One region of the Spongiibacter sp. C9W genome, then DNA from elsewhere that is predicted to be linked to it. Evidence: predicted binding sites of a transcription regulator. Region 1 holds the regulator's gene; each other region holds the start of a gene.
What was found. The regulator sigma-54, encoded in region 1, starts transcription at its own class of promoters, with help from an activator protein. The targets are predictions, from matches to a motif close to TGGCACANNNNTTGCNNT.
Positions count from the first base shown of each region.

Region 2: the regulator sigma-54 is predicted to act here: its motif matches at 3,385-3,402, upstream of AC2Q8J_RS03030 (ammonium transporter).
Region 3: the regulator sigma-54 is predicted to act here: its motif matches at 3,409-3,426, upstream of galU (UTP--glucose-1-phosphate uridylyltransferase GalU).

Region 1 covers NZ_CM170672.1:2,898,050-2,904,721, reverse strand. Annotated here, with positions in the region: gene lptC (LPS export ABC transporter periplasmic protein LptC) at 1-145, shown strand, start outside; gene lptA (lipopolysaccharide transport periplasmic protein LptA) at 132-689, shown strand; gene lptB (LPS export ABC transporter ATP-binding protein) at 691-1,416, shown strand; gene AC2Q8J_RS13800 (RNA polymerase factor sigma-54) at 1,560-3,053, shown strand; gene hpf (ribosome hibernation-promoting factor, HPF/YfiA family) at 3,123-3,410, shown strand; gene ptsN (PTS IIA-like nitrogen regulatory protein PtsN) at 3,440-3,889, shown strand; gene rapZ (RNase adapter RapZ) at 3,892-4,749, shown strand; gene AC2Q8J_RS13780 (HPr family phosphocarrier protein) at 4,768-5,037, shown strand; gene mgtE (magnesium transporter) at 5,168-6,526, shown strand; gene yjgA (ribosome biogenesis factor YjgA) at 6,564-6,672, shown strand, end outside.
Region 2 covers NZ_CM170672.1:630,943-637,614, reverse strand. Annotated here, with positions in the region: gene AC2Q8J_RS03050 (AAA family ATPase) at 1-363, shown strand, start outside; gene AC2Q8J_RS03045 (vWA domain-containing protein) at 367-1,542, shown strand; gene AC2Q8J_RS03040 (TrmH family RNA methyltransferase) at 1,550-2,335, opposite strand; gene AC2Q8J_RS03035 (IclR family transcriptional regulator) at 2,332-3,258, opposite strand; gene AC2Q8J_RS03030 (ammonium transporter) at 3,633-4,934, shown strand; gene AC2Q8J_RS03025 (glutaredoxin family protein) at 4,991-5,245, shown strand; gene AC2Q8J_RS03020 (MOSC domain-containing protein) at 5,236-6,027, shown strand; gene AC2Q8J_RS03015 (transglycosylase SLT domain-containing protein) at 6,029-6,672, opposite strand, start outside.
Region 3 covers NZ_CM170672.1:1,690,669-1,697,340, forward strand. Annotated here, with positions in the region: gene pgi (glucose-6-phosphate isomerase) at 1-1,012, shown strand, start outside; gene AC2Q8J_RS08000 (phosphohexomutase domain-containing protein) at 1,088-2,437, opposite strand; gene galU (UTP--glucose-1-phosphate uridylyltransferase GalU) at 2,441-3,277, opposite strand; gene fabA (bifunctional 3-hydroxydecanoyl-ACP dehydratase/trans-2-decenoyl-ACP isomerase) at 3,507-4,031, shown strand; gene fabB (beta-ketoacyl-ACP synthase I) at 4,097-5,320, shown strand; gene AC2Q8J_RS08020 (molybdopterin molybdotransferase MoeA) at 5,397-6,587, opposite strand; gene moaB (molybdenum cofactor biosynthesis protein B) at 6,590-6,672, opposite strand, start outside.

The DNA of each region.
Region 1 (6,672 bases):
GGAGCAAAGCCTGGTTGCGACGGATCAGCCACTGCGACTGCAACTACCCAATGGCGAAACCCAGTCGGAGGGCATGACGGCCGACCTCGTTAACGAGAAAGTCGAGCTGCTCGCGAAGGTAAAAGGACACTATGAACCGCAATAATCTACGCACCTTCGCTATTAGCGCCCTGCTCTGCCTCGCCAGCAGCGTGCACGGCTTGCCCGATGACCGCCGCCAGGCCATCAACCTCAGCTCAGATAAAGCCACCTATGAAAACAATCGCGGCATTTACACGGGCAACGTCAATATGTCGCAGGGCAGCCTGATTATTCGCGCAGACAAGCTGATTATTGTCGAGGCTGACAGAAAAGTAACCAAGGTTATTGCCCATGGCAGCCCCGCCCATTTTGAGCAACAACCCCGCGCCGGGGAAGGCGTCGTGGTCGCCAGTGCCCGACTCATAGAATACAGCCTAAATGCCGAGGAAATCCTGCTGCAAAAAGATGCCACCATCCGACATCAAGGCTCCAAGATCAGTGGCGATCGCATTGTATACAGCGGGCGCAAGCAAATGGTCATTGCCGATGGTGGCAGCCACAAACTCGATGGCAGGGTACAAATGACCCTACAGCCTCAGCAGGGCGTGAGTGATACCGATAGCCCCGCGCCAAGCACCACCCCCGACACCCCGGAGACTCCCCGCTAACATGCCCGTATTGAAAGCCAGCAACCTCGCTAAAGCCTACAAAGGCAGAGAGGTAATCAAAGACGTCTCCCTGAGTATTAACAGCGGTGAAATAGTCGGCTTGTTGGGTCCCAACGGGGCGGGAAAAACAACCTGTTTTTATATGATCGTCGGCATCGTCAACGCCGACCGCGGCCGCATTCAGCTCGACGACAAAGACCTGACACCGCTTTCCATCCAAGGTCGGGCCAAACACGGCGTTGGCTACCTCCCTCAGGAAGCATCCATATTTCGGAAGCTGAGCGTCGCTGACAACATCATGGCGATATTGGAGACCCGCAGCGACCTGAATCGCAAGCAACGCAAAGAAAAGCTCGATGCACTGCTACAAGAATTTCACATTGCCCATATTCGCCAATCGCCGGGTATGGCGCTCTCGGGCGGGGAACGGCGCAGAGTAGAAATTGCACGAGCACTGGCCACCGAGCCCAGTTTTATTCTGCTCGACGAGCCCTTTGCCGGGGTAGACCCCATATCGGTGAACGATATTCAGCAGATTATTCGCCACCTGCAGGCGCGCGGCATCGGCGTCCTAATTACCGACCACAACGTGCGAGAAACCCTCGATATCTGCGAAAAAGCCTACATAGTTGGCGAAGGTCGCATCGTTGCTGAGGGCAATGCCGAGGCCGTGCTCAACAACCAAATCGTGCGGGACATCTACCTCGGCGACACATTTACCCTTTGATCAAAAAATCGGCACAGCAATTGCTTTAAACGCCTATTGCAGCGGTGCGGCTGCGGGACTACACTGACCCTGAAGCATCGTCGTTTATGGCTACATAACGGCATTTAATCCCTCAGGTATGGTTGTAGTAGAAGTCATTGCCTATGAAACAATCGCTCCAGCTAAAAGTCGGTCAGCAGCTGACCATGACGCCCCAGCTGCAACAGGCGATTCGTTTATTACAGCTCTCCACCCTCGACCTTCAACAGGAAATTCAGTCGGCACTGGACTCCAACCCCCTGCTGGAAGTAGAGGAAGACAGCGACAGCCCGGAACCCCAGAGCAGCAACAGCCAGAGCGAAAGTAACGCCAATGAGGCTGACAGCAAAACGACCTCTGCTGAGGAGGCGCCCAGCAACGACGCTGACAGTGAATGGGCCGAGCGCAGCGACATCCCCGAAGATTTGCCGGTAGACAGCCAGTGGGAAGACGTCTACCAAAGCTCCGCACCAAGCTCCTCCGCGGCCGGTAGCGCCGACGACGACTACAACAATGACTATCGCCACGGCAGCTCAGAGTCGCTCCAGGACCACCTGCGCTGGCAACTCAACCTCAGCCGGCTCTCAGAACTTGACCGCATCGTCGCTGATGCCATCATCGACGCGATCGATGAAAAAGGGCGGCTCACCGTCAGCCCCGAAGAGCTGGTGGACGCCTTCGACGACGACAATATCGAAATAGAAGAAGTGAATGCAGTCCTTCACCTCATCCAGCAGTTTGACCCCCCAGGTGTTGGCGGCCAGGACCTTCAAGAATGCTTGCTGATTCAACTTCGACAGCTCTCCCCAGACACCCCATACTTGGCTGAAGCGCTGCAGATTGTCGAGCAACATATGCCGCAGCTCGGCAACCGTGATTACAACCAAATCATGCGTCGCTGCCGGCTAAAAGAAGACCAACTGCGCGACACCCTGGCACTCATTCAAACGCTGAACCCCACTCCCGGTGACTGCGTGGGCAACGACGAAACGGAGTATGTGGTACCAGACGTATTCGTCAGCAAAAAAGAAGGCCGCTGGCTGGTTGAGTTAAACCCGGACATTGCCCCGAAAATACAAATTAACAGCCACTACGCATCGCTCGCCAAAGACAGCGGCACCAGCAGCGACAAAGACTATATTCGCGACAACCTCCAGGAAGCGCGCTGGTTCATTAAAAGTCTGCAGAGCCGCAACGAAACACTGATGAAAGTCGCCACCAAAATTGTTGAGTATCAGCGCGGATTCCTGGAGTACGGCGACGAAGCGATGAAACCGCTAGTGCTCCACGATATCGCCGATGCAGTGAGCATGCATGAATCGACGATCTCACGGGTTACCACGCAAAAATATATGCATACCCCGAGAGGCATCTACGAACTCAAATATTTTTTCTCCAGCCACGTCTCGACCGATACCGGAGGAGAATGCTCCTCCACGGCGATTCGTGCACTAATCAAAAAATTAATTGCCGCAGAAAATCCCAAGAAACCGCTAAGCGACAGCAAAATCACCCAACTGTTGGCCGAGCAAGGCATCAAAGTTGCCCGGCGAACCATTGCAAAGTACAGGGAATCACTAGTCATTCCGCCCTCTAACGAACGGAAAAGACTGGTCTAATAAGGCCCCAAAAGGCCCAAACAACGCGCCGGGAGGCGCCGGATGTTCTCAGCGATGAAGGAGCAAGATATGCAAATAACCGTCAGTGGTCACCATGTTGAAGTTACCCCGGCACTTCGCGATTACGTCAACAACAAACTCGCCAAGCTGCAACGGCACTTCGACAATATCACCAATACCGACGTTACCTTGTCAGTAGAAAAGCTGGTTCAAAAAGCTGAAGCCACCGTACATGTGGCCGGCGCCGATCTGTTCGCCACCTGTGAATCAGAGGATATGTACGCGGCCATCGACAGCCTCACCGACAAGCTCGATCGCCAGCTTATTAAACACAAGGAGAAAAACCTGGGCCACTAAAGGCCCGGGGATGTTCCGGAAACGTAAACATGACCCTTGATTCAATACTCAGCCCCGGACGTACCCACTGCGGTACGTCTGTGGGCAGCAAGAAACGCCTACTGGAACAAATTTCTATTTTTGTCAGTGAGGATAATGCGCAATTCAACGCCGACGAACTGTTCAACGAACTGCTCGCCCGCGAGCGACTCGGAAGCACCGGTATCGGGCACGGGGTTGCGATTCCCCACTGTCGCAGCCAGCAGTGCACCGAAATTACCGGCATGCTGCTTAAACTTGCCGAGCCTATCGACTTCGAAGCGATAGACGACCAACCCGTGGACTTAGTGTTTGCGTTGATCGTTCCTGCCGAAGCACACGACGAACACATTAAAGTATTGGCAAGCTTGGCCAACGCCTTCAACGATGACGCTTTCCGCCAGCAGCTTCGCAGCGCAGACAGCGACAGCAGTCTTTATGAACGTGCGGTAGCGAGCTAGGCGTGAAGCTTATTATTCTCAGCGGCCGCTCAGGTTCGGGCAAAAGCACGGCGCTGCACCAGCTCGAAGACGAAGGCTTTTACGCCATCGACAACCTGCCGGTGTCACTGCTGCCCGCACTCGTTACCGAACTCTCTCAAAGCACACTGAAAGTTCATCAGCAGGTTGCTGTCTGTATCGATGCGAGAAACTCACAAACAGAGCTCGCCCGCTTCCAAGAACTGTGCAAACAAGTTCGAAGCCTGGCCAGCTTGCGTATTCTTTTTTTGGATGCCAGCGACGACAAGCTCATTAAGCGTTTTAGCGAGACCCGCCGACGGCATCCGCTGAGCACCGACTCCCAGCCGCTTAGCGACGCGATAAAGCAAGAGTCTGCGCTGTTGGAGCCCATTGTCGCAGAGGCATCGCTGACCATCGATAGTAGCGACATGACTGTGCATCAATTGCGCGCCACCATACGTGACCGCGTTCTCGGCGTCGACGCTAGCCGCATGGCATTACAGCTAAAGTCCTTTGGCTTTAAGCGCGGCCTGCCCATTGATGCCGACCAGGTCTACGACCTGCGCATGCTCCCCAACCCTCACTGGGACGAGGCGCTGCGCAGCCTTAGCGGCCGCGACGAGGCCGTTCAGCACTTCCTAGATGCCCAGCCGCAAGTCCAACAGATGTATAACGACATACTCACTTACCTGCTGCGCTGGCTGCCTGAGATAGAATCTGCCGGTCGCAGCTACTTCACCATCGCGATCGGTTGCACGGGTGGACAACATCGCTCAGTATACATGGCCGAAAAGCTGGCTAAGGCGCTTCGCGACACCTGTCCTGGCCTGCAAGTTCGCCACCGCGAACTTCAGCACTAACCTGGGCTGGACAAGGCGATGCAAGAAATCCAAATTCCTATCATCAATAAACTCGGCCTTCACGCCCGTGCTGCGTCCAAATTCGTGACCACCAGCACCGCATTTGCCTCTCGCATTCAGGTGTCGGCGGGGCAGCAATGGGTCGACGGAAAAAGTATCATGTCGGTAATGATGCTCGCGGCCAGCAAAGGCATGACACTGCATATTCGCTGCGAAGGGGAAGACGAACAAGCCGCCCTCGACGCTCTCGTCGACTTGATCGAACGCCGCTTTGACGAAGGCGAATAAATCAAATACTGCGCATTTCAGCGCGATTTCGCCCGTCTGCAATTGTTGCCCAGCGAAGATTAAAGGATAATTCTCGCCACACTGTGTGACTGCTATCCAGCAGAAAGCCGAACGCAACGCAGAGAGCTATATGGCCCAAACCGCAGAAAAGCCCCAAGCTGAAAGCCGCCTAGAGCTACTGAATGAAGCTCTGGGCTCCGGCGCGTTTCTGCAAATTCGGCGTATGCTCAACGGCCTGCCTCCCGTCGATGCCGCCCACCTTATTGAGTCGACACCGCAAAAAGTACGGGGCGTGCTGTGGCAACTTGTCGATACCGAAAATGAGGGTGACATTCTCCAGCACCTGAGCGACGAGGTGCAGAGTCAGTTCCTGCGGCACATGGATGCCGAGGAAGTCGCCGCGATCACCGAGGGTCTCGAAACCGACGATATCGCCGATATACTCCAGCAACTTCCGGACCGCGTGATTCGCGAAGTGCTGGAGTCGATGGACCATCAAGACCGGGTGCGTGTGGAGCACATACTGTCCTACGACGAGGACAGTGCCGGTGGTCTGATGAACACCGACACCATCACTGTAAGGCCGAACATCACCCTGGATGTCGCGCTGCGTTACCTGCGGCGGCACGAAGAGCTTCCCGCAATGACCGATAGCCTGCTGGTCGTTAACCGTAATGACCAGTTCATTGGCTCACTGTCGCTGCGGAAACTGCTGGTCTCGGATCCCAGCGTTACCGTTCGTGAAATCATGGACACCGAAGTTGAGCCCATTGTGGCGTCCATGCCTGCGCGCGATGTTGCCAACCTCTTCGAGCGGCGGGACTGGGTCAGTGCCCCCGTGGTCGACGACAATCAATTGCTCCTTGGCCGAATCACCATCGATGACGTCGTCGATGTTATCCGCGAAGAGTCCGACCACTCACTGATGAGTATGGCCGGTCTGGATGAAGACGAAGACACCTTTGCATCGGTAATGACCACCGCGCCGCGCCGCGCCATTTGGCTCGGCATCAATTTGTTAACGGCCTTTATTGCCTCCGGTGTTATCAACCTTTTTGAAGGCACTATTGAAAAAGTCGTCGCACTGGCCGTACTCATGCCCATTGTCGCGAGCATGGGCGGTGTCGCCGGCACACAAACCTTAACCGTGGTGATTCGCGGGATGGCCCTTGGCCATATCAGCCGCAATAACAGTCGCTGGCTGATCAATCGAGAGGTTCTGGTAGGACTCATGAACGGGCTGCTGTGGGCACTCATTGTCGCGCTGGCCGCCAGTTACTGGTTTAACGACCCCTTAATCGGCGCCATTATCGCCGCCGCCATGGTAATTAACCTGATCACCGCATCACTGGCCGGCGCCATTTTGCCGCTGGTAATGAAGGCGCTAAACATCGATCCCGCGTTAGCTGGCGGCGTTGTGTTAACCACGGTTACCGATGTTGTCGGCTTTATGTCCTTCCTCGGATTAGCCACGTATTTTTACGCTTGAGTTCCACTCAAGCCAAGCCGATAGAGCAACCGTTATTGTGACCGATATAGACGATCAAGAACGCCCGAGTAAAACCGCACTGAAGCGCGAAATGGAAGCCCTGCAAAAACTGGGCAGTCGCCTCGTGGGCTTAAGCAATGCCGACT
Region 2 (6,672 bases), 1.2 Mb from region 1:
AAAGAGCTGCCAGATGCCTTCCTGCGCCGTTGTTTCTTTCACTTTATTAATTTTCCCGATCGCGAAACGATGGAGAAAATCGTGGAGGTTCATTATCCCGATATTTCCAAAACCCTCGTTCAGGAAGCACTAGAAGTCTTCTTCGATGTTCGCAAGATTCCGGGCCTGAAGAAAAAGCCCTCAACGTCAGAATTGATTGACTGGTTGAAGCTGCTGATGGCCGATGACATCCCCGAAGAAATTCTTAAAAATCGCGATGCGAGCAAGGCTATCCCGCCGCTCTACGGCGCATTGCTGAAGAACGAGCAAGACGTTCACCTGCTTGAACGGCTGGCCTTTATGCATCGTCGCGAGAGCCGCTAGTCTATGTTGGTTCAGTTTTTCTTTGGCCTGCGAAATGCTGGTGTTCCGGCGAGTATTCGTGAACTACTCGACTTGATGGCCGGCCTTGAGGCGCGGCTCGCCTTCATGGACGTCGACGAGTTCTATCAGCTCGCTCGCGTCTGTATGGTGAAGGATGAGAAGTATTACGACCGCTTTGATAAGGCGTTTGCGCGTTACTTCAATGACCTATCGAGCCTTGACGACGTGATTGAGGCGCTGATTCCCGATGACTGGTTGCGTACAGAGTTTTTGAAGCAGCTCAGCGAGGAAGAAAAGGCAAAAATTGAGTCTTTGGGTGGCCTCGATAAGCTCATTGAGGAATTTAAAAAGCGGCTAGAAGAGCAGAAAGAACGCCACGAGGGCGGGAATAAGTGGATCGGTACCGGCGGTACCTCACCGTTTGGCCACAGTGGTTATCACCCCGAGGGCATACGAATCGGTGGTGAAAGCAAAAACAAGAAAGCCGTAAAGGTCTGGGAGCGCCGCGACTTTCGCGACCTGGATGACTCGGTTGAGCTTGGTACGCGTAATATCAAGATCGCGCTGCGCCGCTTGCGCAAGTTTGCCCGCAGCGGTGCGGCCGACGAGCTGGATATCGACGACACGATATCGTCGACGGCCCGCAATGCCGGTCTGCTGGACCTGAAGATGGTGCCGGAGCGCCATAACGCCGTTAAAGTGCTGCTGTTCTTTGATGTGGGCGGCTCTATGGACCCGCATATTCGCGTTTGCGAGGAGCTGTTTTCCGCCGCGCGCAGCGAGTTTAAGCACATGGAGTATTTCTACTTCCATAACTTTCTGTATGAGTCGGTGTGGGACAGCAATGTGCGTCGTCACAGTGAGCGAATACAGCTGCTCGACGTGATGCACAAATACAGCGCGGACTACAAAATTATCTTTGTCGGCGACGCGTCAATGTCGCCCTACGAGATCGTGCAGCCAGGCGGCAGTGTCGAGCACTGGAACGACGAGGCCGGAGAGCTGTGGATGCGGCGCCTGCGCGAGACCTTTGACAAAGTGGTATGGCTAAACCCCGTGCCGCCCGAAGATTGGAGTTGGACACAGTCCATTGGCATGGTTGAGCAGATTATGGAAGGGCAGATGTACCCCATGACTCTGGGCGGCCTCGAAGAGGCGATGGCCTACCTGGCCAAGTAGCGCCGCGCTATACGCCCGCCCTGTTATGGCTAAAGGCCAACAGGGCGGCGGTTACCGCGACATTGAGTGACTCCACACCATTGGCCATCGGTATTTGCAGTGCGCAGTCGCTCAGTGCCTGTGTGGCCGACGACACCCCCTCAGTTTCATTCCCCAATACATAGACTCGGCTAGTGTCAGACTGGCTTTCGAAGAGCGATTGCTCGGCGTGGGAAGAGAGGCAGGCGATCTCCACCCCGGCTTTTTGGAGGCGCTGCAGTTCGGGCTGAAGTGTGTCGCAGTGAAAAATAGGGCAGTTGAACAGGGCTCCGGCGCTGGCTTTGATCACCAGCGGTGACAGCGCGGCGCAGCCCTTTTTGGGCAGTATTAAGCCATCGATGCCACTTGCCGCCACCGAACGAATAATCATGCCCAGGTTTTGAGGGTTGTTAACGCCATCGAGCGCGATATAGATACGCCGAGTAGTGGTGTCGCGACTTGCCGGTATATCGCTACAGGGCCGATACGCCTTCAGCTGCAGGTCCGCAGCAACCCCCTGGTCTTGTTTGCCATTTTTCGATATCCGCGATAGGGCACGGCGCTCGTGCCAGGCGACCTCAATCCCTTCGCGCTCCGCCGCGTCTACGATTTCTTTGACGATGCCGTCGCGTCGATTGCTGTCCGCCAAGTGCAGTTTATAAATGCGAACTTGTGGGTTTTGTAGCGCCTCGAGCACCGGCTTACGGCCGTAAATAGTGAGCAGCTGTTGGAAAAATTGCTTTTTCTTGAGGTATTGCTGGCGATCTTCGGTCATGCGGTCGGCGGATCCTGGTCAGGCTGGGGGTAGCTCAGGGTTGCGGTGGCGGCTTCGCTGATTTCTTTAGCCGCGAGTTTTAGGCGGTCGGCGATGGCGAGGATGTCCGGCGCCGACACGGGGCGGCGAATACTGCCCGCTGAAATCACCAGTTCCGGCTCTTCACCACTGGCGAAGATAGGCACAGCAATATTGGCGACATGGTACTGGCGGCCCTCTTCAATACGGTCAAGGTGGTAGTGGCTGCGGCACAGTGACTCCCGGTAGTGCTGCACATGTTCAGCGACTTCCTCAAGGCTCCAGTTTTCTTTCGGTTTGGCTAATTCCCGCTCCAGCGCGGCCTCTGCCTCGCTAATCAAGGTCACTTCAAAACCTCGAGCACGTATGCCAATAACGGAAATGCGCAGTCGTTTATCTAGATTTTCATCCCACTCGGGCAAGTGTGCCTGAGCGCTATCTAACCATTGTTGCAACTTGTTCGGTGACGACCAGGCGATAAAAGCGGCCCCTAATGGCGCGGCATTGGGCAGACGCAGGCCTTGGTGGAAAGGAAATTCCAGGCGCTCTGGGATGCCGTAATTAGTGAGCAGCACGAGCTGGTCGCCGCTTCGTCCCATCAGGCCACAGCCCAGCTGCAGCTCTTTACTGAGCGCCTCCAGTCGCGGGCGAGCCACTTCAAGCACGGGAAACTGGGCAAAGGCTGACATGCCAGCGGCGGCGATGCTTGGCCCCAAGCGATAGGCTTTACTGCGACTGTCCTGGGCGAGAAAGCCGTAGCGGGCCATGGTACTCAATATGGCGTGGCAGGTGGCCTTGTTCAGGCCCAGTATGCGCGTCAGCTCGGTTAAGCCGTAGGCTTTGCTGGGGTGGCTCATAAACAAGTCCAAAATCGCTAAGACTCTGGCAGTTGGTTTGGAAAACACACTGTTCTCCCTTGTTATCGTTGTTGGCGGCCTATTCTACGTTATCTGGGCTTGAATGCCTCGACCTATCACGCGCTCCGTCACTGAAAACGAATTTGCAAGAAAATGGTGCGCTCGCCCCATTTTGGGCATGGATATTGCTTTGAAGCGGGGCAGCGGTCTCTTTCGGTGGTAATTAACGGCGCGGGCAACACTGCGCAGTCGCCGTCGAAAATTGATAACTATTTGAAATTAAATGAAAAATATCTTTCTGGTGAGGGAGGGCTAATTCGATGTCATTGCGAATTAGCGTCAATATGCACCTTAACGGTGCTGCTTCACTGGGTTGTGCTTATAAATAGTGCGTTTTGTTGCGCGAGTTTGGAGAAAAGTAAATGAAAATTCCTGTCGTTCGGGCGGCTCTGCCCATTTTTGTTGCATTGGCAGCATTGCTGCCGCAAAGCAGTCTCGCTGCAGAAGCCGATGGCGCGAATACGGCGTGGATTTTAACGTCCACGGCGTTGGTTCTCTTCATGACCTTACCCGGGCTGGCACTGTTCTACGGCGGTCTTGTCCGCAGTAAGAATATCCTCAGTGTGCTGATGCAGTGCTTTAGTATTACCTGTGTGGCCTCGCTGTTGTGGTTTGCCGTGGCCTACAGTATGGCGTTCTCTGATGGCAACGACTTTGTCGGCGGTCTCAGCCGTGTTCTTCTGGCCGGAGTAGGGGAAGACAGCTTGGTGGGAGATATCCCCGAGACGGTGTTCGTAATGTTCCAAATGACATTCGCCATTATTACGCCGGCACTCATCGTGGGCGGTTTTGCTGAGCGTATTCGCTTTTCTGCCGTGATGCTGTTTTCGGCACTGTGGCTGCTGGCCGTTTACGCGCCCATTACCCACTGGGTATGGGGTGGTGGCTGGCTCGGCCAAATGGGGCTGCTCGACTTTGCCGGGGGCACGGTTGTGCACATTACCGCCGGCGTGGCCGCGCTGGTAGCGGCGATGGTAATGGGGCCGCGTAATGGCTTTGGCAATGTTGCCTTACCGCCCCACAACTTAACGATGACATTCACCGGCGCGGGAATGCTCTGGGTGGGTTGGTTTGGCTTCAACGCCGGTAGCGCGCTGGCGGCCAATGGCGACGCCGGTATGGCAATGCTGGTGACACACCTGTCAGCGGCAACCGGCTGCCTCACTTGGTCACTGGTCGAATGGTGGCGTTACGGTAAACCCAGTGCGCTGGGCGCTGTGACCGGTATGGTGGCTGGGCTCGGTACCATCACACCAGCATCGGGGTATGTTGGTCCGGCGGGCGCGGTGGTGATTGGTTTGAGCGCAGGCATTATTTGTTTCTATTGCACGCTGTGGATCAAGCAAGTGTTGAAAATTGATGACTCACTGGATGTATTCCCCGTGCACGGTGTTGGCGGTATTCTCGGTACCTTCCTCGCCGGTATTTTTGCCAGCAGTGAGCTGGGGGTTTTCAGTGGTCAAGGCTTGGCCGAGGGCGTGACAATTGTTGAGCAGCTGAAAGTGCAGCTTATTGGTATCGGGTCGACCTTTGCCTATACCGCGGTAGTGAGTTTTGCGCTGTTTAAACTGGTTGATAAGTTGATTGGTCTGCGCGTTACCGCTGATGAAGAATCGGAAGGTTTGGACATTACTGGCCACAACGAAGTCGGATACGACTTATAATGGCCTAACACCTGACCTGGAGCCCGGCAGTTGCCGAGCTTTTTTTTGGACCAAGTATGCGTGAATTAACTCTGTATGGCACCTCGGCGTGCCACTTGTGTGAGCAAGCTGAAGCCCTGCTGGCTAACTTGCTTGCCAGCCATCCGCAGTGGCAAATAGAAGTGGTGGATATCGCTGAGAGTGATGCCCTGATTGCCGATTATGGGGAGCGTATCCCGGTATTAGGCGATGGCGACAGGGAGTTGCAGTGGCCGTTTGATAGCGCTGCCGTTGTGACCTTTGTCAGTGAGGGGGAGGCGTTGTGCAAGTAAGTGGATTGTGGCGCTATCCGGTAAAATCGTTGGCCGGAGAGTCCCTTTCGACGCTTGATGTCAGTGATTGGGGGCCGCATGGCGATCGGCGCTGGATGGTTGTTGACCACCGTGGCCAATTCCTTAGCCAAAGGCAGTTGCCGCAGATGTGTCGACTGCATGCAAGGCAAATCGATGGCGGCATTATCCTGGAAGACTTGAGCAGCGGCGACTCTCAGCCGGTGGTGAAACCCACTGGCAGTCATAACATGGCTGTTGTTGTTTGGCAGGACCGCTGCTCGGCCGCGGACGGTGGTGATGAAGCTGCCCAGTGGTTGTCCCGCCGGCTCGGGGTGGAGGTACGACTGTGTTATATGGCCGATGATTTTCACCGGCAGGTCGATACCGCTTATGCTCAGCGCGGTGACAGAGTCAGCTTTGCCGACGGTTTTCCCTTTTTGCTGTGCTTGCAGCAGAGTGTTGATGCCTTATCTGAAGGCTATGGTAAGCCACTGGCGATGGCGCGTTTTCGGCCCAACCTCGTTGTTGACGGCGCGCCACCCTTTGCGGAAAGGCAGTGGCAGCAATTGCGTATCGGCGATGTTACTTTCGATGTGGTCAAGCCCTGCACCCGCTGCGCGATTCCGACCATTGATCCGCAGACGGGCGAGCGTGAAAAGGCTGTTTTTTCGCTGTTGCGTGAGCACTGTAGTGAGGGAAAAAATATCATTTTTGGGCAGAATGTTATTCAGCGCGGCCAAGGGCGGATAACCCTTGGCGGCGATGTTGAGGTGCTGGCTTAGCTCAGGGCGTTTGAAGCTCCTCGAAGGGGCTGATCCGCCGCTCATGCTGAGCCAGAATAGGTTTGCTCAGTTGCAGCTTTTTGCCGTACACCACACTGAAGGCCATCACATTCTTGATGTACTCACGGGTCTCGCCGTAGGGTAAATTCTCTATCCAGATATCTGCCGGCATATTGCTGTCCTGGCGCATCAATACTCTTTCCACTCTTGACGGGCCAGCGTTGTATGCGGCGGTGGCGAGAATGCGATTGCCGTTGAAGCGCTTGAGTAGCTGGCCCAAGTAAAAGCCGCCCATTTCGATGTTGGTGTCGGGTTCCAGTAACTCCTTACCACGGGGGACGGGGCGCCCCATTTGTCGTGCAAGGGTGCGAGCGGTGCCGGGCATCAGCTGCATTAAACCGCGGGCACCAACGGGGGAACGGGCATCACTGGCAAAGGCGCTTTCTTGTCGGGCGATCGCGTATATCCATTTCAAGTCGATATTTTCTTTCTCGGCGATACGCGCAAAGACCGTCTGGTAGGGAGTGGGAAAGCGCAGAGACAAATCGTCCCATTGCCCCGCTTGAATAGCGGTGGCGATGGCCTGGTGAGACCACTGCCAATCCAAAGCAAGTTGCGCCGCCGCGATTTGTTCTGCGGTGTTTA
Region 3 (6,672 bases), 1.2 Mb from region 1:
AGAAACCTTAGCCAATGCCGCAGCGGCAAAGCGCTGGTTGGAACAGGCTCTACCGGGGCAGGATATCAGCAGGCATTTTATTGCCATAACCGCCAACCCCGACGCCGCTGCCAAGCTGGGGATTGCACCAGACCTCACCCTCGCCGTGCCGAGCTGGGTAGGCGGGCGCTTTTCCGTCTGGTCTGGCTTTGGCCTTATCGTCGCCGCCAACTACGGCTGGCCCTGCTTCTCGGAAATATTGCTAGGCGGCGCGGAAGTTGACGAGCACATGGCAAGCAGCAGCCTTGAGAGCAACCTGCCTGCTACACTCGCGCTATTGGATGTGTGGTATCGCAACAGCTGGAATATCAGCTCTCACGCCATCCTGCCCTACTGCAACCGCCTCAAGCAGCTCCCCGACTATCTCCAGCAGCTGTTTATGGAAAGCGCCGGAAAAACGGTGGACCGTAGCGGCGACGCCCTGCCGCAACAGAGCGGCGGCGTAATATGGGGTAGCGAAGGCACCAATGGCCAGCATTCCTTCCACCAATTACTCCACCAAGGCAGCGACATCATTCCCTGCGACTTTATTGCCACGCTCAAAAACAGTGGCAAAGCTCTCGACCAACAGCAAGCCTTACTGGCGAACTGCTTTGCACAAAGCCTAGCGCTTATGCAGGGCAAATCTGCCAAAGAGGTGGAGCAAGAGCTACTACGGGACGGCTTCAGCCCTGACGAGGCCGCACAACTTGCCAAACATAAAGCCATGCCAGGCAACCGCCCCAGTACCACAATTTTGATGGACGAGCTCAGCCCCCGCGCACTCGGCAATTTGATCGCGCTGTACGAATATCGACTGATCTGCGCGAGCTTCATCTGGGACATCAACCCCTTTGACCAATGGGGGGTAGAACTTGGCAAGCAGTTAAGCCACCAACTACTGGGGAGCCTCCGAGGCGACACAGACAGCGACACCACCCCCGACAGCTCGACAGCGCAACTCATCGAGCGAGCCCGACGCGCCAATAGCTAATAACCGGACGCACTCACCACAGAAACAAAAAAGCCGGGCTATGCCCGGCTTTCTAACAAGCAACAGAAACCGCGCTTATAGCTGGGTTAGCAGCTCCTCTGTTTTCTGCTTCATCAGCGCCATGTCCGCCTCACTCTCAACGTTCAAGCGTACAACCGGCTCGGTGTTGGACATGCGCACATTAAACCGCCAGCCGTCAAAATCCATACTCAGACCGTCGGTATAATCAACGCTGCTAGCCTGCTCGGCATATTTTGCTTCAATGGCAGCAATACTGGCGCGCGCATCGTCGACCTCGCGATTAATTTCACCACTGCAGGGAAACTTGGCAACGCGCTCTTCGACCAGCGACGACAAGGCCGCAGACCTCACCGACATCAGCTGAGTAACCAGCAACCAGGGAATCATGCCACTATCGCAGTAAGCAAAGTCCCTGAAGTAGTGGTGGGCACTCATTTCACCGCCGTAAACCGCATTTTCCTTGCGCATTCGTTCTTTAATAAAGGCATGACCGGTTTTGCTCTGTACCGCCTCGCCGCCGCGCGCCTGAACAATATCCACGGTGTTCCAGGTTAAACGCGGGTCGTGAACCACTTTTTCGCCTGGAGCATTCAGCAGGAAGGTCTCGGCAAGCAAGCCCACAACGTAATAGCCTTCGATGAACTCGCCGCGCTCATCGAAAAAGAAACAGCGATCAAAGTCACCGTCCCAGGCAATACCCAGGTCAGCACCGTGCGCCTTAATGGCATCAATAGTGGGTTGACGATTCTCCACCAAAAGAGGGTTCGGCACGCCGTTCGGGAAGTTGCCATCAGCTTCGTGATGAACACGAATAAATTCAAACGGCAAATGCGGTTCCAACAAATCAACCACACGCCCAGCGCCACCATTGCCGGCATTGACGACGATTTTGAGCGGCTTGAGGTCAGATACATCTACGTAGCTCAACAAGTGCTCGACATAGGCCGCACTCGTATCAAGCGACTGAAGCTGGCCACGCACCGCTGCCGGGGCTGAAAATTCGTTCTTCTCAGCAAGGGCTTTAATATCCAACAGGCCAGTGTCGCCGCTGATTGGCTTCGACTCCTCACGCACGAACTTCATGCCGTTATAATCTTTGGGATTATGGCTCGCGGTGACGGCAATACCGCCATCCATTTCTGCATGCGACGTGGCAAAGTAAATTTCTTCTGTTCCACACAGGCCGATGTCGTACACATCGACCCCTGCATCGCGCAAGCCATTAGAAACGGCTGCTTTTATTGCCTCACTACTCAGGCGAATATCGTGCCCAACGACAACCTTCTTTGGCTTGATCACCTCAGCAAAGGCGCGACCAATGCGGTAGGCAATATCTTCGTTGAGCTGATCGGGGATGCGACCGCGAACATCGTAGGCCTTAAAACAGCTTAGTTCTTGCACCATGAATCAACCCTGCCCGTCTTGATAGATGTTTTCGTAGACGTAGTTTGTCGCTTCGATAAATCCGGGCACGCTGCCGCAGTCAAATCGGCGGCCTTGGAATTTATACGCCAGCACGCAGCCGTTTTGAGCCTGGGTCATCAGTGCATCTGTCAGCTGAATTTCGCCGTTTTTACCCGGAGGAGTGTCGCGCAAAATATCGAAAATATCGGGCGTTAGAATATAGCGACCAATAACGGCGAGGTTACTCGGCGCGTCTTCAGCCTTGGGCTTCTCAACCATATCTTTTACTCGGTAGAGACCACCACCCATATCATCGCCGGCAATAACACCGTATTTCTCGATGTTCTCCATTGGCACTTCCTGGATAGCGACAATGCTACAGCGGAACTGGTTGTACAGCTTCACCATTTGCGCCATCACACCATCTTCGCCCGGATTCACGCACAGGTCATCAGAAAGGATAACGCCGAAGGCCTCATTGCCCACCAGGCTTTCACCGGTAAGAATGGCGTGCCCCAAGCCTTTCATTTCGCGCTGGCGCGTCATCATAAAAGTGCCTTCGCTCAACACTTTCCGAATACTGGTCAAGTAGGACTCTTTGCTGGTGCCCGCTATTTGGTTTTCAAGCTCAAAACTAATGTCGAAGTGATCAGCAATGGCGCGCTTACCGCGACCCGTTACCAGAGCAATTTGCTTAAGCCCCGCCTCAATAGACTCCTCAACACCGTACTGAACCAGTGGCTTGTTGACGATCGGCAGCATTTCTTTGGGCATCGACTTCGTCGCGGGTAGGAAGCGGGTACCGTAGCCGGCAACCGGAAAGAGACATTTCCTGATCATATTATTTATCCAATTTTTGTTGTTCGATTATCCAGCCTCGCAGCAAGGCCATCATGTGGGTAAATTTTCCCAGCAGTACTGCAGATTCGCAATCACCGCGTAGCCTACTTTGCCCTGCTTACCAAATTATTACAGCAATGATCAGGCCAATGTTGACATTTTTGTGTGCTCAGCAGGCCCTTATGCTACTATGCGCGCTACAAATTTCTCACTGGCAAGTCTTTTTCTTATGTCTCTTACCCATAAAAATAGCTTTACAAAAGAAGAACTCATTGATTGCGGCCACGGCCGGCTCTTTGGCCCGGGCAACCCCCGCCTTCCCGTCGACAATATGCTCATGTTAGACCGCATCACTCATATTAGCGGCGAAGGTGGCGAATACGGCAAAGGCCAACTGATCGCCGAGCTCGATATCAACCCCGACCTATGGTTTTTCGACTGCCACTTTGTTGGCGACCCGGTCATGCCCGGCTGCCTGGGGCTCGATGCCATGTGGCAGCTGGTGGGCTTTTTCCTCGGGTGGCGCGGCAACAGTGGCAAAGGCCGCGCGCTGGGTGCCGGCGAAATTAAGTTCACTGGACAAATTTTACCCGACACCAAACTCGTTACCTACACACTCAACTTCAAGCGACTCATTGAACGCAAACTGGTTATGGGTATCGCCGACGGCGAGGTCGCTGTCGACGGGAAAGTTATCTACACCGCTAAAGATCTGCGGGTTGGCCTGTTCAAAGACGACGCCAGCTTCGCGTAATAACAATGCCACTAGCGTGGCAAACAAGACTCACTGACAGAACAAACATACGCTACGAGGTAGACATGAAACGTGTTGTAGTTACGGGGATGGGTATCGTCTCCAGCATTGGCAACGACATCAAACAAGCTTTGGCTTCGCTCCAAAATGGTGCATCCGGCATCACACATAACGACACCTACAAGGAAATGGGCTTTCGCAGCCATATTTCAGGCTCCATTAAAGACCTGGATTTAAAAGCCCACATTGATCGCAAGCAACTGCGCTTTATGGGCGACGCGGCAGCCTATGCTTACATCGCCATGCAAGAAGCGATTGCCGACTCCGGACTTGAAGACAAGGATATCGACAACGAGCGTACCGGCATTATTGCGGGCTCTGGTGGCGCCTCTTCCGCCAACCTCATTGAGTCTGCCGATACACTGCGCGAGCGCGGCGTAAAACGTATTGGGCCCTACCGGGTTACCCAAACCATGGGGAGCACCGTATCTGCCTGTCTGGCCACCCCCTTTAAAATAAAAGGTGTCAACTACTCCATCTCTTCAGCTTGCGCCACCAGCGCACACTGCATTGGCAACGCTGCGGAACTGATTCAGCTGGGTAAACAAGATGTTGTTTTTGCCGGCGGCGGCGAAGAAGAGCACTGGTCGCTGAGCTGCCTGTTTGATGCCATGGGGGCGCTGTCTACGAAGTACAACGACACCCCCCAGCAGGCCTCCCGCCCCTATGATGCTAACCGCGACGGCTTTGTTATTGCTGGCGGTGCCGGCATGATCGTTCTGGAAGAACTCGAGCACGCCAAAGCGCGCGGCGCGAAAATTTATGGCGAATTAGTCGGCTACGGCGCCACCTCCGACGGCTATGACATGGTTGCCCCGAGTGGCGAAGGCGCGGCGCGATGCATGCGCCTGGCCCTGCAAAATGTCAGCAGTGAGGTCGACTACATCAACTCACATGGCACCTCGACGCCGGCCGGCGATATGCAGGAGCTCAAGGCCATTAAACAGGCCTATGGCGAACACCCCATCCCCGTTATCGGTTCAACCAAGTCACTGGCCGGGCACTCTCTGGGGGCTACCGGCGTTCAAGAAGCCATCTTCTCGCTACTGATGATGCAAAATAACTTCATTGCCGCTTCCGCCAATATCGAGGAGCTGGATTCGGAAGCCGCCGGCATTCCAATTGCAACAGAAAAGCGCGAAAACGTGACGCTCAATACCATTATGTCTAACAGCTTTGGCTTTGGTGGCACTAACGCGAGCCTGGTGTTTAGTCGAGTTAACGACTAACCCAAAAGCACTTGCGCATAAAAAAGCCCGCTTCTGCGGGCTTTTTTGTATGCCAAGTACGGTTATTCTTTTCGCTCTAGGCACCCAACTCAGCGAAAGAAAGGCAATCGATAACCTCTCCACGCTCAAAGGTTGTACCCGGCGGTACAATTGCCAACGCATTCGCCCACGCCACTGAACTTAGCGCCCCGGAGCTTTGCTGCGGATGCAAGCTCAGCACGCCCCCCTTCAGGCGCACACGCAGATACTCCTGCCGACTACCTGGCTTTGGCCATTCGAAGTCCACCTTCGCCTGAACGACGTCGGGCATCGGGTCGCTGACGCCTTGCATGGCCAACAAATACGGCCTGACGAGCAGGCAGAAGGTGACAAAACTCGACACCGGGTTGCCCGGCAAACCAAAAAACGGCACGCCTGCAATTCGGCCGTAGGCCAAGGGCTTACCCGGCTTAATCGCCAGTTTCCACACCTTGAGCTCACCCAAGCGCTCTATCTGCGCCTTAACATGATCCTCCTCACCGACAGAGACACCACCACTGCTTATTACTACATCGGCCAACTCAGCCGCTTGAGCCAAGGCCTCCGCAGTCGCCTCTGCCGTATCGGGGACAATTCCCAGGTCGATAAGCTCACCGCCCATTGCTGAAATCAGCGCAGCCAGCATCGGCCGATTGGAATTGTAAATTTGCGCGATGCCGAGCGCCTCGCCGGGCTCTCGCAATTCATCCCCAGTCGACATCAAGGCAACTTTTAAGCGTTTGGCAACACGACAGGCCGGCACCCCAACGGAGGCCAACAAGCCGAGGTCCGCGGCGCCTAGCTTGCGACCGCGCGCTACGACAACAGCCCCCTTAGCGATGTCCTGGCCACGCGGGCGAATATGCTGGCCAGATACTGGCGTTATCGCAATCTCAACGCCCTCGTCGGATTTCTGGCAATCCTCCTGAGCAACAACACAGTCTGCCCCCGGCGGAATAACCGCACCGGTAAAAATTCGCGCCGCAGTTCCCGGCAGCAAGGCATCGGGGGCATGGCCCGCCGCTATACGCTGGCTGATAGGCAGGGTCCGCCCTTCGGCAAGATCAGCGACCCGCAATGCATAGCCGTCCATCGCGCTATTGGCCGCCGGCGGCACATCTGTTGCCGCGACAATATCCTCCCGAAGAATGCGCCCAAATGCGGCATTCAGATCACAGCGCTCATCCCCACACAGGCTCGCATCTGCCAGTAACTCAGCCTGTACTTCCGCCACCGGGCGCAGCGCCATTATTAGTGACCTCTGCGAGTATTTAACACACCCACAAAATTGCAGGGGCGATGACGGCTATCGAGCTGCTCCGCGATAAGCCGCG